DNA from 2 places in the Blastococcus sp. SYSU DS0828 genome. Region 1 is predicted to be linked to the other one. Evidence: riboswitches for the same ligand, from Rfam matches in the RefSeq annotation. Region 1 holds a riboswitch; the other holds the start of a gene.
The links. A riboswitch is a leader RNA that binds a small molecule or an ion and turns the genes downstream of it on or off. The one in region 1 is predicted to bind thiamine pyrophosphate.

Region 1 (8,686 bases):
GCGCGGCCGGCAGTCCGCCCGCGGTCGCGCGGCCCTGCTGCGGTTCCGGCAGAAGGCCGGGCTGATCCGCGTGCAGGCGACGGTCGACTGGATCAAGGCGCAGGTGGAGGCGGAGCGGCAGGTCGCGGTCTCGGTCGAGTTCGTGGAGACGGCGGCCGATCCGATCCGCGAGGCGCTGCTGGACGCCGGCATCCCGGTGGCCGGCATCTACGGGCGCGACCGCTTCGACGTCGAGGCCGAGCGGCTGCGGTTCCAGCGCGGCGACGCGGCGGTGTGCGTCTTCACGGTGACCGCGTCGATCAGCCTGCACGCCGGTGAGCTGCTGCCCGACGGGTCGACGGCGTCGGAGGCGCCCCGCGTGGGGCTGTTCCACCAGCCGCGGTTCTCCGGCATCCAGGCCCGGCAGGTGACCGGCCGGACGCACCGGGACGGGAAGACCTCGCCGTGGCGGGTGGCGTTCGCCGCGGACACGGTGGAGGAGCAGGTGGCCCGGGTGATGGTGGAGCGGCTGGCGGTCAGCGGCTCCACCGCCGGGGCGGACACCTCGGCCCTGCGGGAGATCGCCGAGCTGCTCGACGCCGACTGGCTGCCCAGCACCGCCCTCACCGAGGCCTGAGCTCCACCGGGCTCAGGCTCCCGGCGTGGCCTGCAGGTCGTCGCGAGGCGTCACCAGGTCGGCCCGGACGGGATGGTCGCCGACGCCCGTCTCGGTCCAGGAGACCTCCACGACCTGCCCCGCGCGAAGGGAGCCACGGGCGCTGGGATGCAGCGCTCCCACCTCGACCCAGCAGTGGCCGGGGAGGTCCGGCGACTCGACGAGGCCGCCCCCCTCGTCGCCGTCCCACCGGACGACCGTGCCCACGCTCGTTCCGCTCTGCACCATCCGCCCAGCGTGGCGGGCGACCGACGAGCGGGCAAGGGACCACCACCAACCCGATCCGGCAGACCCCGACGCACCGCGCGGGCGGGCTCCGTGGCGGCTGCGCTCATCGCGACGCGGCCGGCTCGAGCTCCAGGTGCGGACCCGCGCCGACGACCGCCACGCGGTCGCCGTCGACGGCCAGCGCGGTGCCGTCCGCCAGCCCGAACACGCGGTGCCCCAGGTCGCGCGCCGCTTCCCGGAGGGCCTCCTCCGACGCGTTCGGGAAGTACGGCGAGCCCAGGTGCGGCACGACCAGGACGTCGACCAGGCCGAGGCCCACGGTGTCCTCCGGTCGCGGCTGCTCCGACTGGCTCAGCGCGAGGTGCGGCCCGAGCACCATGCTGCCGGCGCTGATCCCGATCAGCAGCCGCTCACCGAGCAGATCGGGCAGCCGGTCGGCCAGGCCCGAGCGGCGCAGCCACCGCAGCAGGTGCGTGGTGTCCCCACCGGTGAGCACCAGGACGTCGGCCGCCTCCAGTCGCGGCTCCCACACCTCGGCCTCCAGCGCCGAGACGTCGACGATGTCGACCTCGGCGAACCCGGCGCGCTGCAGGTTCACGAAGTCGGCGATCAGCCAGCCCTTGTCGCCCGCGATGACGTTGGCCGCCGTGGGGACGACGGCGGCCCGCAGCCCGCTCAGCGGGCGTCCGGCCAGCTCCTCCGTCGCCGCGACCAGCGTCGGGTCGCAGAGGCCGGCGGAGGTGAGCAGCAGCCTCATGCCGGGCAGAGCCAGTCGTCCGACGACGGCGCCACGGCTCCCTCCAGCGGCGGGAAGTGCGTGCGGAAGGTGAACGCCTCGGGGGTCGGGCCGTGCGCTCGCAGGTGCCGGATGCGCGCCTCCGCGTCGTCGGTGGTCGGCAGGGTGCCCGCCGGGATCCACCACAGCGCGGTCGTCGCCTCGGCGGCGCGGTAGAACCACTCCCGGCGCCGCCGCATGATCTGCACGTGCCGCCCGCCGAAGACGTAGGCGGCCAGCGACTCGACGTCCCGCCAGACGGTGAGGTTCACGATCACGCCGTGGCTGCCGGCGGCGTCCCAGCCGAACGCCTGCACCGAGGTGGCGTTGCCGTCCTCGGTCTGCAGCCGCCAGACGAAGCCGGGCGCCCGGTCGGCCTCGGCGTTGACCTCGTCCAGGGCGGCCATGAAATCGGCCAGCACGGGGCTGTCGAGCGGGGCGAGCAGGCGGGAGACGTTGACCTGGGCGAGGTGGTGGTCCACGGGCCGACCGTAGGGCACCCGCCCGTCCGTCGACGAGGTCGGCGGTGACGGCCCCCGGCCCGCTGCGCTAGGTTCGAGCCCGTACGTGGCACGGGGTGTCCCGCCCGGGACTGAGAACACACCCGTCGAACCTGCTCCAGTTCACACTGGCGAAGGGATGTCACCGGCATGTCCGATGCTGTGGAAGTCGTCGACCTGCGCGCCGCCCGCGCGGCGCTGCGCGAGAACGCACCGCTCGTCCACTGCCTGACCAACACGGTGGTGCAGACGCTCACCGCCAATGCCCTGCTGGCCGTCGGCGCGGCGCCGGCGATGGTCGACGCCCCGGAGGAGGCCGAGGACTTCGCCGCCGTCGCCTCCGCCGTCCTGGTCAACGTGGGCACCGTGCACCAGCGCACCGCCGCGGCGATGCGGCTGGCCGCCCGCTCGGCCGGCGCGGCGGGCACCCCCTGGGTGCTCGACCCGGTGGCCGTGGGTCCGCTGGCCTACCGCACGGCGCTCGCCGGCGAGCTGGTCGAGCTCTCGCCGGCCGTGGTGCGCGGCAACGCCTCGGAGGTCATGGCGCTGGCCGGCGCCGGCGCCGGCGGCCGCGGGGTCGACAGCACCGCCGGCGCCGATGACGCGGCGACCGCCGCCGCACAGCTCGCGGCACGCACCGGGGGTGTGGTGGCCGTCAGCGGCGCGGTGGACCTGATCACCGACGGCGCGCGGACCATCCGGGTGGGCGGCGGCTCACCGCTGCTGACCCGCACCACGGGTGCCGGGTGCGCGCTCGGCGCCCTGGTGGCGGCCTACGTCGCCGCCACCGGCGACGCCCTGACCGGTGCGGTGGCAGGGCACGCGCACGTCGCGCTCGCCGCGGAGCGGGCCGCCGAGACCGCCACGGGGCCCGGCACGTTCGCGCCCGCCTGGCTCGACGCCCTGGACGCCGTCGGCCCCGACGACCTCGCGGGCGCGGACGTGCGGAGCGACTGATGCGACCGCCGTTCGACCCGACGCTCTACCTGGTCACCGACACGGAGCTGTGCCGGCCACGGTCGGTGGCCGACGTGGTCCGCGCGGCGGTGGCCGGTGGGGTCACCGCCGTCCAGGTGCGCGACAAGCACGCCTCCCGCCGGGACCTGCTGGCGCTGACCCGCTCGGTGCAGGCCGCGCTCGCCGACCGGCCGGACGTGGCCGTGCTGGTGAACGACGCCCTCGACGTCGCCCTGCTGGCCGGCGCCTCCGGCGTGCACATCGGGCAGGAGGACCTGCCGGCGGCCGAGGTGCGGGCGGCGCTCGGACCCGACCGGTTGCTCGGCCTCTCCGTGGAGAGCACCGCCGACCTGACCGCCGCCCTGCGGCTGCCGCCGGGCACCGTCGACCACGTGGGCCTGAGCCCGGTGTGGGCGACGCCGACGAAGCCGGAGGCGGGCCCCGGGCTGGGCCTCGACGCGGTGCGGGAGCTGACGGGCGCGGCGCACGCGGGCGGGTTGCCGGCCGTGGCGATCGGCGGCATCGACGCCGCCCGGGCCGCCGCCGTGGCCGCCACCGGGGTGGACGGCGTCTGCGTGGTCTCCGCGGTCTGCGCCGCCCCCGACCCACGCGCTGCGGCCGCGGCGCTCCGTGCCGAGCTCGCCCCGGTGGGTGCGCGATGACGCCCACGGCGCTCACCGTGGCTGGCAGCGACCCCAGCGGCGGAGCGGGCATCCAGGCCGACCTGAAGACCTTCAGCGCGCTCGGCGCGTACGGCACGGCGGTGCTCACCGCGCTCACGGCGCAGAACACCCGGGGAGTCACCGGGGTCCACCCGGTGCCAGCCGACTTCGTGGCCCAGCAGCTGCACACCCTGCTCGACGACGTCGACGTGCACGCCACCAAGCTCGGCATGCTGGGCAGCGCCGACGTGGTGCGGGCGGTGGCGGGCGTGCTGGCCGAGCGGCGCCCCGGCCCGGTCGTCTGCGACCCGGTGATGGTGGCGACCAGCGGGCACCGGCTCATCGACGACGACGCGGTGGCCGCCGTCCGCACCGAGCTGCTGCCGCTCGCGGACCTGATCACCCCGAACGTGCCCGAAGCCGCCGCGCTGCTCGACGGCGAGCCGGCCACCGACGTGGACGGGCTGCACGAGCAGGCGCGGGCACTGCTCGACCTCGGGCCCGGCGCGGTGCTGCTGAAGGGCGGCCACCTCGGCGGCCCCGACAGCGTCGACGTGCTGGCCACGTCCGCCGGGACGACGGAGACCCGCCGCCCCCGGGTGAGCACGACGGCGACGCACGGGACCGGCTGCACCCTCTCGTCGGCGTTGACCGCGCTGGCGGCCCGCGCCGGTGCGCCCCCGGACTGGGCAGCCCTGGTGGAGCCCGCCCGCGACTACCTGCAGCGGGCCCTGGCCGGGGGCGGCGCGCTGGGGATCGGGTCCGGCCACGGCCCGGTGCACCACTTCGCCGGGATCTGGCCCGCGTGAGGGGGTTCGGCGACCGGGCCTGGGCGGCGACCGCCGACCTCCGCCGGGCGATCGACGAGCTGCCCTTCCTCGCCGAGCTGGCCGCCGGCACCCTGGCACCCGAGGCGTTCCGCCACTACCTGGAGCAGGACACCCTGTACCTGGGCGGCTACGCCCGCGCGCTGGCGCTGCTGGCGGCCCGCGCCCCGGACCCGGAGGCGGCCGCGTTCTGGGCCGGCTCGGCGCAGAACTGCGCGGTCGTGGAGACGCAGCTGCACGCCGACCTGCTCGGCTCGGAGCTGCTGGGGCAGGCCGGCGCCCCGCCGGAGCCGTCGCCGACCTGCCTGGCGTACACCTCCTACCTCGTGGCGACGGCGGCGACCGCGCCGTACCCGGTCGCCGCCGCGGCCGTCCTGCCCTGCTACTGGGTGTACGCCGACGTCGGCGCCCGGCTGGCCCCCGCCGCGCGGGCCGCCGCCGACCACCCGTACCGCCGGTGGGTGGCCACCTACGACGTCGCCCCGTTCCAGGTGGCCGCGGCCGCCGCCCGACGGCTGACCGACGCCGCGGCGCGCACCGCGCCCGACCAGGAGGCCGCCATGCTCACCGCGTTCGCCATCGCCACCCGGTACGAGCTGGAGTTCTGGCGCGCGGCCCACGCCGGCGAGGCGTGGGCCGTCGCGATCTGACCGGCGTCAGCCCCGGGAGGCGCCGTCCCCGTCCGACGAGATCGGCACGGTGGTCACGCCCTGCGCCGCCGAGCCGCTGAGCCGGCGCAGCAGCGCTGCCACGTCGATGCCGGTGAGGTCACCGGACAGCTGCAGCCCCTGGGCGACGTTCGCCGCGACCGACTTCCCCAGCGAGCCCGCCCCGTCGGAGGAGATGACGGTCATCTTGTCCACGCTGGACAGCGGGGCGGCCGCCGCACCCACGACCTCGGGCAGCACCTTGACCAGCATCTCCAGGATCGCCGCCTCGCCGTACTTGGCGAAGGCGTCGGAGCGCGCATCGAGCGCCTCGGCCTCGGCCTGACCGCGGGCGAGGATCGCGGCCGCCTCGGCGGCGCCCTCGCGCTCGACCGCGTCGGCGATCGCCTGGCGGCGCTGCTTCTCGGCCTCACCGCGCTTGGCGCCCTCGATCGCTTCCGCCTCGGCGAGCGCCGAGCGCCGCGCCCGCTCGCCCTCCCCGGAGAGCCGGGCCTGCTCGGCGGCGGCCTGGGCGGCGGCGATGGTGGCCTGGCGCTCCGCCTCGGCGGTGAGGATGGCGGAGTTCTTGCGCCCCTCGGCCTCCTGCTCGACCCGGTAGCGCTCGGCGTCGGCCGGGCGGCGGACCTGGGTGTCGAGCTGGCGCTCGGTCAGCGCCGCCGTCCGCTCGGCGACCTTCTCCTGCTCCATGAGGACCGCCTGGTCCTGCGCGGCCTGCGCCAGCGGCCCGGCGGCCGCCGCGCGGGCCTTCGCGGCGTCGGTCTCGGCGGTGATCTCCGCCTGCTTGAGCGCCAGCTGGCGCTGGGCGATCGCGATCGCCTCGTCGGCCAGCAACTGCTCCTGCTGCGCGGCCTGCCGGGCGCGCGCCTCGGCGATGCTCGCCTCCTTGAGCACCCGGGCGGCCTCCGGGCGGCCCAGGTCGGCCAGGTAGGACCCCTCCGCCTGGATGTCCTGCAGCTGGAAGGTGTCCAGCACGAGACCCTGGCCGGTGAGCGAGGACTCGGCCTCCTCGGCGACGGCGGAGGCGAAGGCGGCCCGGTCGCGGATGATCTCCTCGATGGTCAGCCGGCCGACGATCGAGCGCAGCGCACCGGCGAGCACCTCCGACGTGAAGGTGTCGATGCCCTCCTGCTGGTTGAGGAAGCGCTGGGCGGCCGCGCGGATCGAGCTCTCGGTGCCGCCGACCTTCACGATGGCGACGCCCTCGAGGTCGCACTTCACGCCCTGCTTGCTGACCGCACCGCGGATACCGACCGGGATCCGGCGGCTGGAGAGGTCCATCGTGTGCAGCTTCTGCACGACCGGGAGCACGAAGACGCTCGCGCCCATCACGACCTTCTGGCCGGACTGGTCGCGGGAGACGACGCCGCTGGTGTCGGTGACCTGGCGACCCTGGCGCCCGGTGACGATGAACGCCTGGTTGGGGCCGGCCACCTTGATCCGGGACAGCACCAGCAGGACGAGCAGGATGATCAGGGCGACGATGCCGCCGATCGCGTAGAGCAGCGTCACGGGTGGGTGCCTCCGGGCTCGGTGAGGGGATCCGTCGCGGTGGAGACGACCTGGACGGCGGTCTCGCTGAGTGCCTCGACGACGTAGACGGGGGTGCCGGCCGGCAGCGAGGTGTCGCTGCGGGCAGAGAACTTGAGGGGCTGGCCGGCCAGCGCCAGCCGGACCTCGCCGAAGCCGCCGGCGGGGACGGCCGAGACGACGACGCCCTGCGCCCCGGCGAGGTGGTGGCGGGTCAGCGTCTCCTGCGTCGGCATGTCGCGCAGCGCCCGGGACAGGCGCACCGCGCCCCAGGCCAGGGGCAGGGCGACCACCAGCCCGGCCACGGCGGCGAGCAGGGCGGTGACGCCGGTCGGGAGCCCGGCGGGCAGCAGCGCGGTCGCGGCGGCGCCGCCGAAACCGATGCCGCCCAGCAGTGCGGCGATGGCCGGGACCGAGAAGGGACCGTCGACATCGCCGCCGAGGTCGCCGATCTCCCCCACGACCGTCGCCAGCAGCAGCACGACGAGGCCGAGCGCGCCGACGACGAGGAACGTCACCGTCGTCGTGTCCACCCAGCTCCCTCCGCGTGTCGTCGTCGGGGAGCCTGGCAGTTCCGTGACCGCCCGGGCAAGGAAGTCGCTCGCCCGGGGGAGCCCGGCGACCCCCGCCTGCGCGGGGCGGGCGATCATCGGGGGCATGAGGCGGGAGGCGAGCATCCTGCACCTGGACCTGGACGCCTTCTTCGCCGCCGTCGAACAGCGCGACAAGCCCTCGCTGCGCGGCCGGCCGGTCGTGGTCGGTGGCGTCGGCGGTCGCGGCGTCGTCGCCACCGCCTCCTACGAGGCCCGGGCGTACGGGGCGCGGTCGGCGATGTCCACCGCGGAGGCGCGCCGGCGGTGCCCTCCGGGGACGGCGTTCCTCGGTGGCCGGTTCCCCGCCTACCGCCGCACCTCCGACGTCGTCATGGACCTGCTCCGCGAGCTCTCCCCGTTGGTGGAACCCGTCTCGATCGACGAGGCGTACGTCGACCTCGCCGCCGGGCCCGGGCACGACCTCTCCGTTTCCGGCGTGACGGAACTAGCCAGGGGGCTCAAGGAGCGCATCGCCGTTGCCACGGGGGGCGTCACCGGGTCGGTCGGCGTGGGCAGCTCGAAGCTGATGGCGAAGATCGGCTCGGACCTGCAGAAGCCCGACGGCCTCGTCGTCGTCCCGCCGGGCGGCGAGCTCGACCTCCTGCACCCGCTGCCGGTCACGCGGCTCGGTGGCGTCGGCCCGGCGACGGCGGAGCGGCTGCACCAGGTCGGCGTGCGCACGGTCGGCGACCTGGCCGCCAAGTCGCTGCCCGACCTCGTGGCGCTCGCCGGCCGCGCCCACGGCGCCGGCTTGCACGCCCTGGCCCGCGCCGAGGACGACCGCGCCGTCGTCCCCGACCGGGGGGTGAAATCGGTGTCGCACGAGGAGACGTTCGAGCGCGACCTCACCGACCTCGCCGTGCTGAATCGGGAGATCGACTCGATGGCGGCGCGGGTCGGCAGCCGGTTGCGCGCCTCGGCGCACTCCGGCCGCACCGTGACCCTCAAGCTGCGCCGGTACGATTTCACCACGATCACCCGGTCCCAGACCCTGGCCCAGCCCACCGACGACGCCCGGCTGATCGCCGCCACGGCCCGCCGCCTGCTCACCGAGGCGGGGACCGGTGGGGGCCTGCGCCTGCTCGGGGTGGGTGTGTCGGGGCTGTCCCTCTACGCGCAGGGCGACCTGTTCGCGACCGAGGACGACGCGCCCGACGAGGCCGCGGCGCCCGAGCCGGAGGCGGCCGCGGAGCCGGAGCTGCCGGTCGAGAAGCGCTGGTGGCCGGGGCAGGACGTGCGGCACGAGGAGCTGGGGGCCGGCTGGGTGTGGGGCCGCGGGCTGGGCCGGGTGACG
Region 2 (8,686 bases), on a different contig from region 1:
GGACGCCGGAGAAGGTGCGCTGGCTGACCGGGGAGCTGGGGTTCACCGCCGCGTTCGACTACCACGACGGCCCGGTCGCGGAGCTGCTCGCGGCCGCCGCGCCCGACGGCATCGACGTCTTCTTCGACAACGTCGGCGGCGAGCACCTGGAGGCGGCCATCGGCGCGTTCAACGAGCACGGCCGGGCCGCGCTGTGCGGGGCGATCTCCGGCTACAACGCCACCGAGCCGGCCCCGGGTCCGCGCAACATGTTCATGATGGTCACCAAGAAGCTGAGCCTGCGCGGGTTCATCGTCGGCGACCACGCCGATCTCGCCCCGGAGTTCAGCGAGAAGGTGGGCGACCTGCTCACGTCCGGGAAGCTCGTCGTCCGCGAGACCGTCCGCGAGGGGCTGGACGACGCGGTGGACACCTTCCTCGACCTCCTCCGCGGGGGGAACACCGGGAAGATGATCGTCAAGCTGGCCGACTGACCCGGCGGTTCCCCGGGACCACGGCGGGGCAGAGTGCACCGCATGTGGCTCTTCTTCACCCGCCGGCTGCGCATGTGGCTGATCCTGACCATCCTGGTCCCGCTGGCCACCGGCGTGCTGCGCCGGCTCGGGCACGCCCTCGAGCGGCGCCGCGGGCCCTCGTCCCTCAGCAACGGCCTGCTCAAGGCCGGTGACCTGGGCGACCGGGCCCGGGCGAGCCTCCGCGGCGGCCGCCGGTCCCGCCGGGCGTGACCGGACCGGTCCTGGAGACCCGCCCGGCGACCGGCCGACCCCGCGCCGTCGCGCTGTTCTGCCACGGCGGGACGGTGGCCAGCGTGGAGCCCCCCAAGGAGCGGGCGCTCTCGCTGGTGCGCATGCGGGCGATCGAACAGTTCGTCTCCTCCGCCGGCGCGGAGCGGGGGCTCACCACCTGCCTGCTGCGCTACCGGGTGGCCGGCTGGAACGGCGCCGCCGCGGACGCCTACGCCGACGTGCGCTGGACGCTGGACCGGATCCGTGCCGAGCACGGAGAGCTGCCGGTCGTGCTGGTCGGGCACTCGATGGGCGGGCGGGCCGTGCTGCGCGCCGGGGGGCACGACGGCGTCGCGGCGGTCTGCGCCCTCGCGCCGTGGACGCCTCCCGGCGAGCCCGTCGGCCACCTGCGCGACCGCACCGTCGCGATCCTGCACGGCCGGGGCGACCGGTGGGTGCCCGCGCAGCTCTCCACCGATTTCGCGGTCCGGGCCCAGCGCGCGGGCGCGCGGGTGGCCCGGTTCACCATCACCGGCGGCCACAGCATGCTGCGCTCGGCGCACCGCTGGCACGCGTTCGCGCGTGACGTCGTCCTGGCCGGGGCGGGGCTGGCGCCGATGCGGCCGGACGTCGCGGCCGCGCTGGCACGGCCGGCGCCGGACGGGCTCGCCGTGCCGCTCTGAGGACGGCAGATCCGCTGCGATGGTCGGCAGGAGCGGGCCTCGTCGGCGGCGGGCGGCACCCCTAGCGTCGGCCCGGTGATGGACTGGAGCACCGAACCGGCCGTGGCCGCCGCCCACTTCGCCCGGCGGCTGGCCGTGGAGACCGACGTCAGCGACGTGCACGCCGCACTCGAGTCGGGGGCGCCGGGGTTCGTCCTGCTCGACAGCCGCAGCACGCAGGCGTGGGACCAGGGGCACGTGCCCGGCGCCGTGCACCTGCCGGGCGCCGAGATCCCCGACCGGGCGGCCGCGGAGCTGGACCCCGCGGTCCCGGTCGTCACCTACTGCTGGGGTCCGGGTTGCAACGGCGTCACCCGTGCGGCGCTCCGGCTCGCCCTGCTCGGCTACCGGGTGCGCGAGATGATCGGCGGGTTCGAGTACTGGGCGCGGGAGGGCCTACCGGTGGTCACCGACGAGGGCGTGCACCGGCCGACGGTCGATCCGCTGACCGCCCCGGCGCCGGGGGGCAGCTGCGGGTGCTGATCGCCGGCACCGCGCCGGAGGCCCCCGCCCCCCGGGCTACTCGGCGGACCCTGGCCGGGTCATCGGCTTGTGGGACCTGCCGGCGAGCGCGTCCGGCATGAGCGCCGAGAGCCGCCCCATCAGCTTGCTGCTCACCGAGCCGGCGAACACCGACGCCTCGCCCTTCATCAGACCCTCGAAGCCCTGCCGGGCGACCTGGGCGGGGTCGTCCTTGCTGTCGCTGGCACCCAGCCTGGTGTCGGTGGCGTCGGCCCGGTCGAAGAACTCCGTGTCGGTCGGCCCGGGCAGCAGGGCGGTGACGGTGACGCCGGTGTCGGTCAGCTCCTCGCGGATGCCCAGCGCGAGGAACTGCACGAACGCCTTCGTCGCGGAGTAGACGGTCTGGAACGGCTCGGGCGCCTGCGAGGCGACCGAGGAGGTGAAGAGGATCCGCCCCTCCCCCTGGACCACCATGTCCTGCACCACCCGCTTGGCGAGGTGCAGCGTCGACACGCAGTTCAGCTCCACCATCCCGATCTCGGCCTCCAGATCGGTCTCGGCGAAGCGACCCCCGATCCCGACGCCGGCGTTCAGCGCGGCGGCGGCCAGCGGCCGGCCTGCCGCGCGCACGGCCGCGACGACCTTCTCGACCTCCGCGCGCACCGTGAGGTCGGCCCGGACGGGCGAGACGGCGGCGCCGCGCTGGCGCAGCTGCTGGGCCGCGGCGTCGAGCTCGGCGTCCTCGGCGACGACCACCAGATCGAAGCCGTGCTCGGCGAACTGCTTGGCCAGCTCCAGCCCGATGCCGCTGGACGCACCGGTCACGAGGGCGAGGGGACGGGCGGTTGCTTCGGACACAGGACCTCCACGGGTGGATCGGCGGACGGCCACCTCCGTGCCCAGGAAGAGGCCCGCGCACGCCTGGCGCGTGTCGGCGGCCGTCCGGCCGGGGTAGCCCGTCGCCATGGAGGTGCGCGTGCGGCCGGCCCCGGACCTGCGGTGGCTGCTCGCCCCGCGGTACCGGGGAGCGGGCGAACGCCGGCTGCCCTTCGACCCCGACGCGACGGCCGGGCACCTGGTGCAGGCCGCCGGGATCCCGCTGACCGAAGTGGGGACGATCCGGGCGGACGGCGCACCGGCGACGCCCGCCGACCGGACCGCCCCCGGTACCGTGCTCGAGGTGGACCCGGCGCCGCGGCCGGTCGCCGTCCCGCTCGGTGGGTTCCTCCTCGACGTCGGGCTGGGCGCCCTCGCGCGGCAGCTGCGGCTGCTCGGGGCCGACGCCGCCTGGTCGAACGACGCCGACGACGCCGCGCTGGTCGCCCGGGCGGCCGCCGAGGGCCGGGTGCTGCTCACGCAGGACCGGCGGCTGCTCATGCGGCGCGCCCTGCCGCAGGGCGCGCTCGTCCGCGGGAGCCGGCCCGGCGAGCAGCTCGACGACGTGCTCGACCGCTTCTCTCTGCCGCTGGCGCCGCTCACCCGCTGCACCGCTTGCGGGGCCGCCGTCCACCCGGTGCCGAAGGACGAGGTGGCGGCGGAGCTGGAGCCCGGCACCCGCCGCACCTACGACGCCTTCGCCCGGTGCCCGGTGTGCGGGCGGGTGTACTGGCGCGGCGCGCACGCCGCGCGCATCGACGCGCTGGTCGAGCGGGCCCGCCGGACCGGGCGGGGCAGGCAAGCCTGACCTTGGCCCCGGGGGGCCACGGGTCGGCCCCGGCGTGACACGCGGCGCGGGCAGGGAGCGAGCGACCACCCACCCGGAGACCGCCTGCGAGGACCGCCGTGTACCTGTCGAAGACCGAGGCCGCCGTCCTGCCGACGACGCTGCGCGCCCCCGCGCACCGCCCCCCGCTGGCCGAGCCGGGCCGCCGCCGGTTGTGGTCGATGCTCGGTCCGGCCTTCGTCGCCGCCGTCGCCTACGTCGACCCGGGCAACTTCGCCACGAACTTCGCCGGCGGCGCCGCGTTCGGGTACACGCTGCTGTGGGTCATCGTCGCGGCCAACCTCATGGCGATGCTGATCCAGTCGCTGACCGCGAAGCTCGGGCTGGCCACCGGCCGCGACCTGGCGACGCTGTGCCGCGAGACGCTGCCCAAGCCCGTGACCCGGGGGCTGTGGCTGCAGGCCGAGGCGGTGGCGATCGCCACCGACCTGGCCGAGATCGTCGGCGGCGCCGTGGCGCTGTACCTGCTCTTCGGGGTCCCGCTGCCGATCGGCGGCGTCATCACCGCCGTCGTCGCCTTCGTCCTGCTGGCGGCGCAGTCCCGCGGGTACCGCCCGTTCGAACGGGTCATCGCGGGGCTGCTGCTGGTCATCGGCATCGGGTTCGGCTACACCCTCCTCGGCTCCGGCGTCGACCCGGGCGGGCTGGCCGGGGGCATGGTGCCCTCCTTCGACGGCGCGGAGAGCGTGGTGCTGGCCACCGGCATCCTCGGGGCCACGGTCATGCCGCACGTGATCTACGTGCACTCCGCGCTCACCCCCGGCCGCTACGGCGACGCGGTCACCGCCGGCCGCACGCACGAGGGGCGCCGCCGGCTGCTGCGGGCTCAGCGGATCGACATCGTCGTCGCCATGGGCCTGGCCGGGCTGGTCAACGCCGCGATGCTGGTCATCGCCGCGCAGCTGTTCACCAGCGACAGCGGCGTCGACAGCCTCGAGGGCGTGCACGCCGGGCTCGGTGACCAGCTCGGCACCGGCGCCGCGCTCGCCTTCGCCCTCGCGCTGCTGGCCTCGGGGTTCGCCTCCTCCTCGGTGGGCACGCACGCCGGCCAGGTGGTCATGGCCGGGTTCCTCAAGCGGCACATCCCGGTGCTCACCCGCCGGCTGATCACCCTGGCCCCGGCGCTGGCCGTACTGGTGCTGGGCGGGGACCCCACCACCGCGCTGGTGTGGTCGCAGGTGGTGCTGTCCTTCGGCATCCCGTTCGCCCTGGTGCCGCTGCTGTGGCTCACCAGCCGCCGCGACCTGATGGGCGGCTGGGTGAACCGCCGGACCACCACCGTGGCCGGCAGCGTCATCGCGGTCCTGATCATCGGGCTCAACGCCCACCTGCTGGTCGGCCTGCTCGGCTGAATCAGCAGGCACCTCCCGATCGGGCGGCGCACCCGGCCGCACCGGTCAGACGCCGCGCCAGGCGGCGTCGAAGAAGCCGATCTCCAGCTGCATCGCCCGGGAGTAGGCCGCCCGCAGTGCCGGGGTGTCGACGGCGACGGCGTCGAGCAGCCGCTCGAGCGTGGCGGCGAGCTCCTCGAAGCCCGGGTCGGCGTAGGTGCGCACCCACTCCTCGTACGGGCCCGACGCGCGGTCGGCCAGCGACTGCCCGAGATGGGCGTAGAGGCGCATGCACGGGGTCATCGCCGCGCAGGTGAGCGCCACGCCGCCCAGCGAGGCCGTGGCCAGCAGGAAGTCGGTGTAGGCCGACGTCGCCGGCCCCGGCCGGACGGCGGTCAGGTCGATGCCCCAGCGCTGCGCGTAGGACGCGTGCAGCCCCAGCTCCTCACGGACCCCGGCCAGCAGGTCGGCGAAGACGTCGAGGGTGGCGCGGTCGGGGCTGTGCGCGACGCCCAGCGCGTAGGCCCGGGCGAACGCCTCCAGGAAGAACGCGTCCTGGGCCACGTAGCCGGCGAACCGGTCCCGCGGCAGCGTGCCGTCGGCGATCCCCTGCACGAACGGGTGCGACAGCGCCGCGGCGGCGAGGCCGGCCTCGTCGGTCCAGAGCTCACGGGCCAGGCTCATCCCGTCGCCACCGCCATGTCCCAGAACGCGACCTCTGCGGTGACCACCTCGAGGAAGACGCGCTCGTCGCCTCCGCCGACCGCGTCCACCGCCGCGGCGAGGTCCGCCACGTACCCGCCGAACTCCGGCGCCGTCCAGTGCTCCACGAACTCCCGGTAGGCCGGTGCACCCGGGAGCGCGGCCGACCAGGCGTCGAGGTAGGTGCGCTCGATGGTCCACAGCGCGGTCAGCGCGGCCGGGACATCGGCGCCGTCCAGCCGCTCGAGCAGCTCCGCATAGGCGGTCGTCGCCGGCAGCGCGGGCGCGGAGAGGTCCAGTCCCCGGGCCGCCGCCCGCTCCTCGAACCAGTCCAGCTCCTGGACCAGGGCCAGGGCTCCGCGGGCGAGCACCTCCTGGGCCGGCCGGGGCGCCCGGGCCAGCAGCCGCGCCTGGAAGCGGAGGAGGTCGGCGACGAACCGCGCGTCCTGCACCAGCCAGGTGTCGAAGGCCGACGGCGCGATCGTGCCGTCCCGCACGGCGGCGAGGAAGGGATGGCGGGTGGCGTCCGCGAAGGCCTCGGCATGGCGGACTGGCAGCTCGTCGACCGGCACGGGCGCCGACTGTACGAGACGGCCTAGGGTGGCGGTGTCACGGCCGAGGCCGTGGTGCGGGAGCTCGGATCGACCGGGCTGAGAGGGCGGCTGCCGCGCCGCCGACCGCTGGAACCTGACCGGGTAATGCCGGCGTAGGGAGCGATCATGAGCACGTCCGGAACCGTCGGCGCAGCCACCCGCGGGGGAGATGCGCCCCTCACCCTGTCCGAGCCGCCGCCCAGGACCCTGGGCCTGCGGGAGACCGCCGGCCTCTGGGCCAGCCTGGGCATCAGCCTGCTGCTGCCCGTGGCAGCCACCTTCGTGGTCCTCGCCGACCGGCCGCTGTGGCACACGATCGGGGCCATCGTCGTCGGCGCGGTCATCGGGTCGGTGCTGCTGGGGCTGGGCGCCGCCGCCGGCGCCCGCGAGGGCGTGCCGGCGATGGTGCTGCTCCGCGGCCTGCTGGGCCGGCGGACCTCGTTCCTGCCCACCGGCTTCAACCTCGTGCAGTGCGTCGGCTGGGCCGCCTTCGAGATCCTGATCATCTCCGAGGCCGCCGCGCGCGCCCTCGACGCGCCGCGCTGGCCGTTCGCGATCGCCGCGGGCGCCTTCGCCACCCTGATGGCGCTGCGCCCGCTCGGTGTCGTGCGGGTGCTTGCGCGCTACGCCGTCTGGGCGGCGATCGCCGCGATCGCGTACCTCTTCGTCCAGGTCCTGTCCGAGCCGCTGCCACCGGTGACCGAGGGCGGGGCGACGTCCTTCTGGACGGCGGCCGACATCGTCATCGCCCTGCCGATCTCGTGGTTCCCGCTGGCAGCCGACTACACCCGGCACGTCCGCAGCGGCCGGACCGCCTTCGTCGGGACGGCGTCCGGCTACGGCCTGGCCACCGTGGCCATGTTCAGCCTCGGGGTCATCGCGCTGGCCGCCTACGGCCGCGGCGGGCTCGACGTCATCGACGCGATGCTCGCCGTCCCGCTGGGTCTGGTCGCCGTCCTGGTGCTGCTCGTGGTGGAGGTCGACGAGGCGTTCGCCAACGTGTACTCGACCGCGGTCTCGGCCCAGAACGTGGTGGCCCGGCTCGACCGCCGCGTGCTCGCCGTGGCGGTCGGCGTCGTGGCCACCACCCTCGCCCTGGCCTTCGACCTCGCCGCGTACGAGCCGTTCCTCTTCCTGATCGGCGCGGTGTTCGTCCCGCTCATCGGGGTCTTCGTCGTCGCCTACTTCCTGCTGCCCCGGGGGGCGTGGGACACCTCCGACACCGCGCGCGCCCGCCCGCTGCTCCTGCTCCCCTGGGTGGCCGGCTTCGTGGCCTACCAGCTCACGCTGCCGACCTTCTTCGCCGGTCCGGGTGCGGCCTGGACGACGTGGTGGACCGAGCGCCAGACCGACCTCGGCATCGACCCGGCCAACGGCTGGTCGGCCTCGCTGGTGAGCCTCGCCGTGGCCGCGTTGCTGACCGTGGCCGTGGCCCTGCCGGGCGCGCTGCGGCACCGCCGGGCGGCGGCGTGACCGCGTCCCTCGGGGGCCTGCACGTCCTGACCGACGCCCGGGTCGGCCGGGCGGCGCTCGACGCGGTGACCGCCGCGGTCGCCGCCGGCGCCCCGGTGGTCCAGGTGCGGTCCAAGGACGCCTCCGACCGGGAGCGCTACGACTTCGCCCGCCGGGTGGTGGAGGTCTGCGCGGGCGCGGGGGCGACCTGCCTGGTCAACGACCGCGTCGACCTGGCGCTGGCCGTCGGCGCCCACGGCACGCACCTGGGCGCCGACGACCTGCCGCTCGACGTCGTCCGCCGGCTGGCCGGCCCGGGGCACCTGCTGGGCGGCACGGCCCGGGACCCGGAACGCGCCCGCCTCCTGGTGGCCCAGGGCGCCGACTACCTCGGCGTCGGGCCCGCCTACGCGACGGCGACGAAGGCCGGGCTGCCCGCTCCCCTCGGCCCGGCAGGAGTGCGTGCGGTGGCCGAGGCGGTCGAGATCCCGGTGATCGCCATCGGCGGGGTGACCGTCGAGCGGATCCCGGACCTGCTCGCCGCCGGCGCCGCCGGGGTGGCCGTCGTCGGCGCCGTCTCGGCCGCGGCCGACCCCGGTGCCGCCACCCGTGAGCTGCTCCGGGCCCTGGGCGGCAGACCGTGACCGTCGTCGTCGTCGGCGGTGGGCTGATCGGGCTGTCGGTGGCGTGGCGGGCGGCCCAGCGGGGCCTGCCGGTCACCGTGGTGGACGACGCGCCCGGAGGCGGTGCGTCGCAGGCCGCCGCCGGCATGCTCGCGCCGGTCACCGAGGCCGCCTACGGCGAGGAGGCGCTGCTCCGGCTGTGCCTGGCGTCGCTGGAGCGCTATCCCGCCTTCGTCGCGGAGGTGGAGCGGGCCGGTGGCGTGCCGGTGGGCCTGCGCACGCAGGGCACCGTCGTCGTCGCTTTCGACGAGGACGACATGCGCGCGCTGGATGCCCTGCTGGACTTCCAGCGC

Region 2: another riboswitch for thiamine pyrophosphate. It lies ahead of ACI79Q_RS07460 (purine-cytosine permease family protein); the one in region 1 lies ahead of thiM (hydroxyethylthiazole kinase).

The regions. Positions count from the first base shown of each region.
Region 1 is NZ_JBJHAK010000016.1:31,236-39,921, forward strand. It holds gene ACI79Q_RS13570 (helicase) at 1-616, shown strand, start outside; gene ACI79Q_RS13575 (hypothetical protein) at 629-883, opposite strand; gene ACI79Q_RS13580 (Type 1 glutamine amidotransferase-like domain-containing protein) at 987-1,640, opposite strand; gene ACI79Q_RS13585 (DUF3291 domain-containing protein) at 1,637-2,140, opposite strand; TPP riboswitch at 2,222-2,315, shown strand; gene thiM (hydroxyethylthiazole kinase) at 2,309-3,115, shown strand; gene thiE (thiamine phosphate synthase) at 3,115-3,777, shown strand; gene thiD (bifunctional hydroxymethylpyrimidine kinase/phosphomethylpyrimidine kinase) at 3,774-4,586, shown strand; gene ACI79Q_RS13605 (TenA family protein) at 4,583-5,254, shown strand; gene ACI79Q_RS13610 (flotillin family protein) at 5,261-6,781, opposite strand; gene ACI79Q_RS13615 (NfeD family protein) at 6,778-7,332, opposite strand; gene ACI79Q_RS13620 (DNA polymerase IV) at 7,457-8,686, shown strand, end outside.
Region 2 is NZ_JBJHAK010000007.1:3,865-12,550, reverse strand. It holds gene ACI79Q_RS07505 (NADP-dependent oxidoreductase) at 1-473, shown strand, start outside; gene ACI79Q_RS07500 (hypothetical protein) at 516-725, shown strand; gene ACI79Q_RS07495 (alpha/beta hydrolase) at 722-1,408, shown strand; gene ACI79Q_RS07490 (rhodanese-like domain-containing protein) at 1,487-1,930, shown strand; gene ACI79Q_RS07485 (SDR family NAD(P)-dependent oxidoreductase) at 1,967-2,734, opposite strand; gene ACI79Q_RS07480 (Mut7-C RNAse domain-containing protein) at 2,874-3,593, shown strand; gene ACI79Q_RS07475 (Nramp family divalent metal transporter) at 3,692-4,984, shown strand; gene ACI79Q_RS07470 (TenA family protein) at 5,030-5,647, opposite strand; gene ACI79Q_RS07465 (thiaminase II/PqqC family protein) at 5,644-6,237, opposite strand; TPP riboswitch at 6,284-6,395, shown strand; gene ACI79Q_RS07460 (purine-cytosine permease family protein) at 6,385-7,731, shown strand; gene thiE (thiamine phosphate synthase) at 7,728-8,354, shown strand; gene thiO (glycine oxidase ThiO) at 8,351-8,686, shown strand, end outside.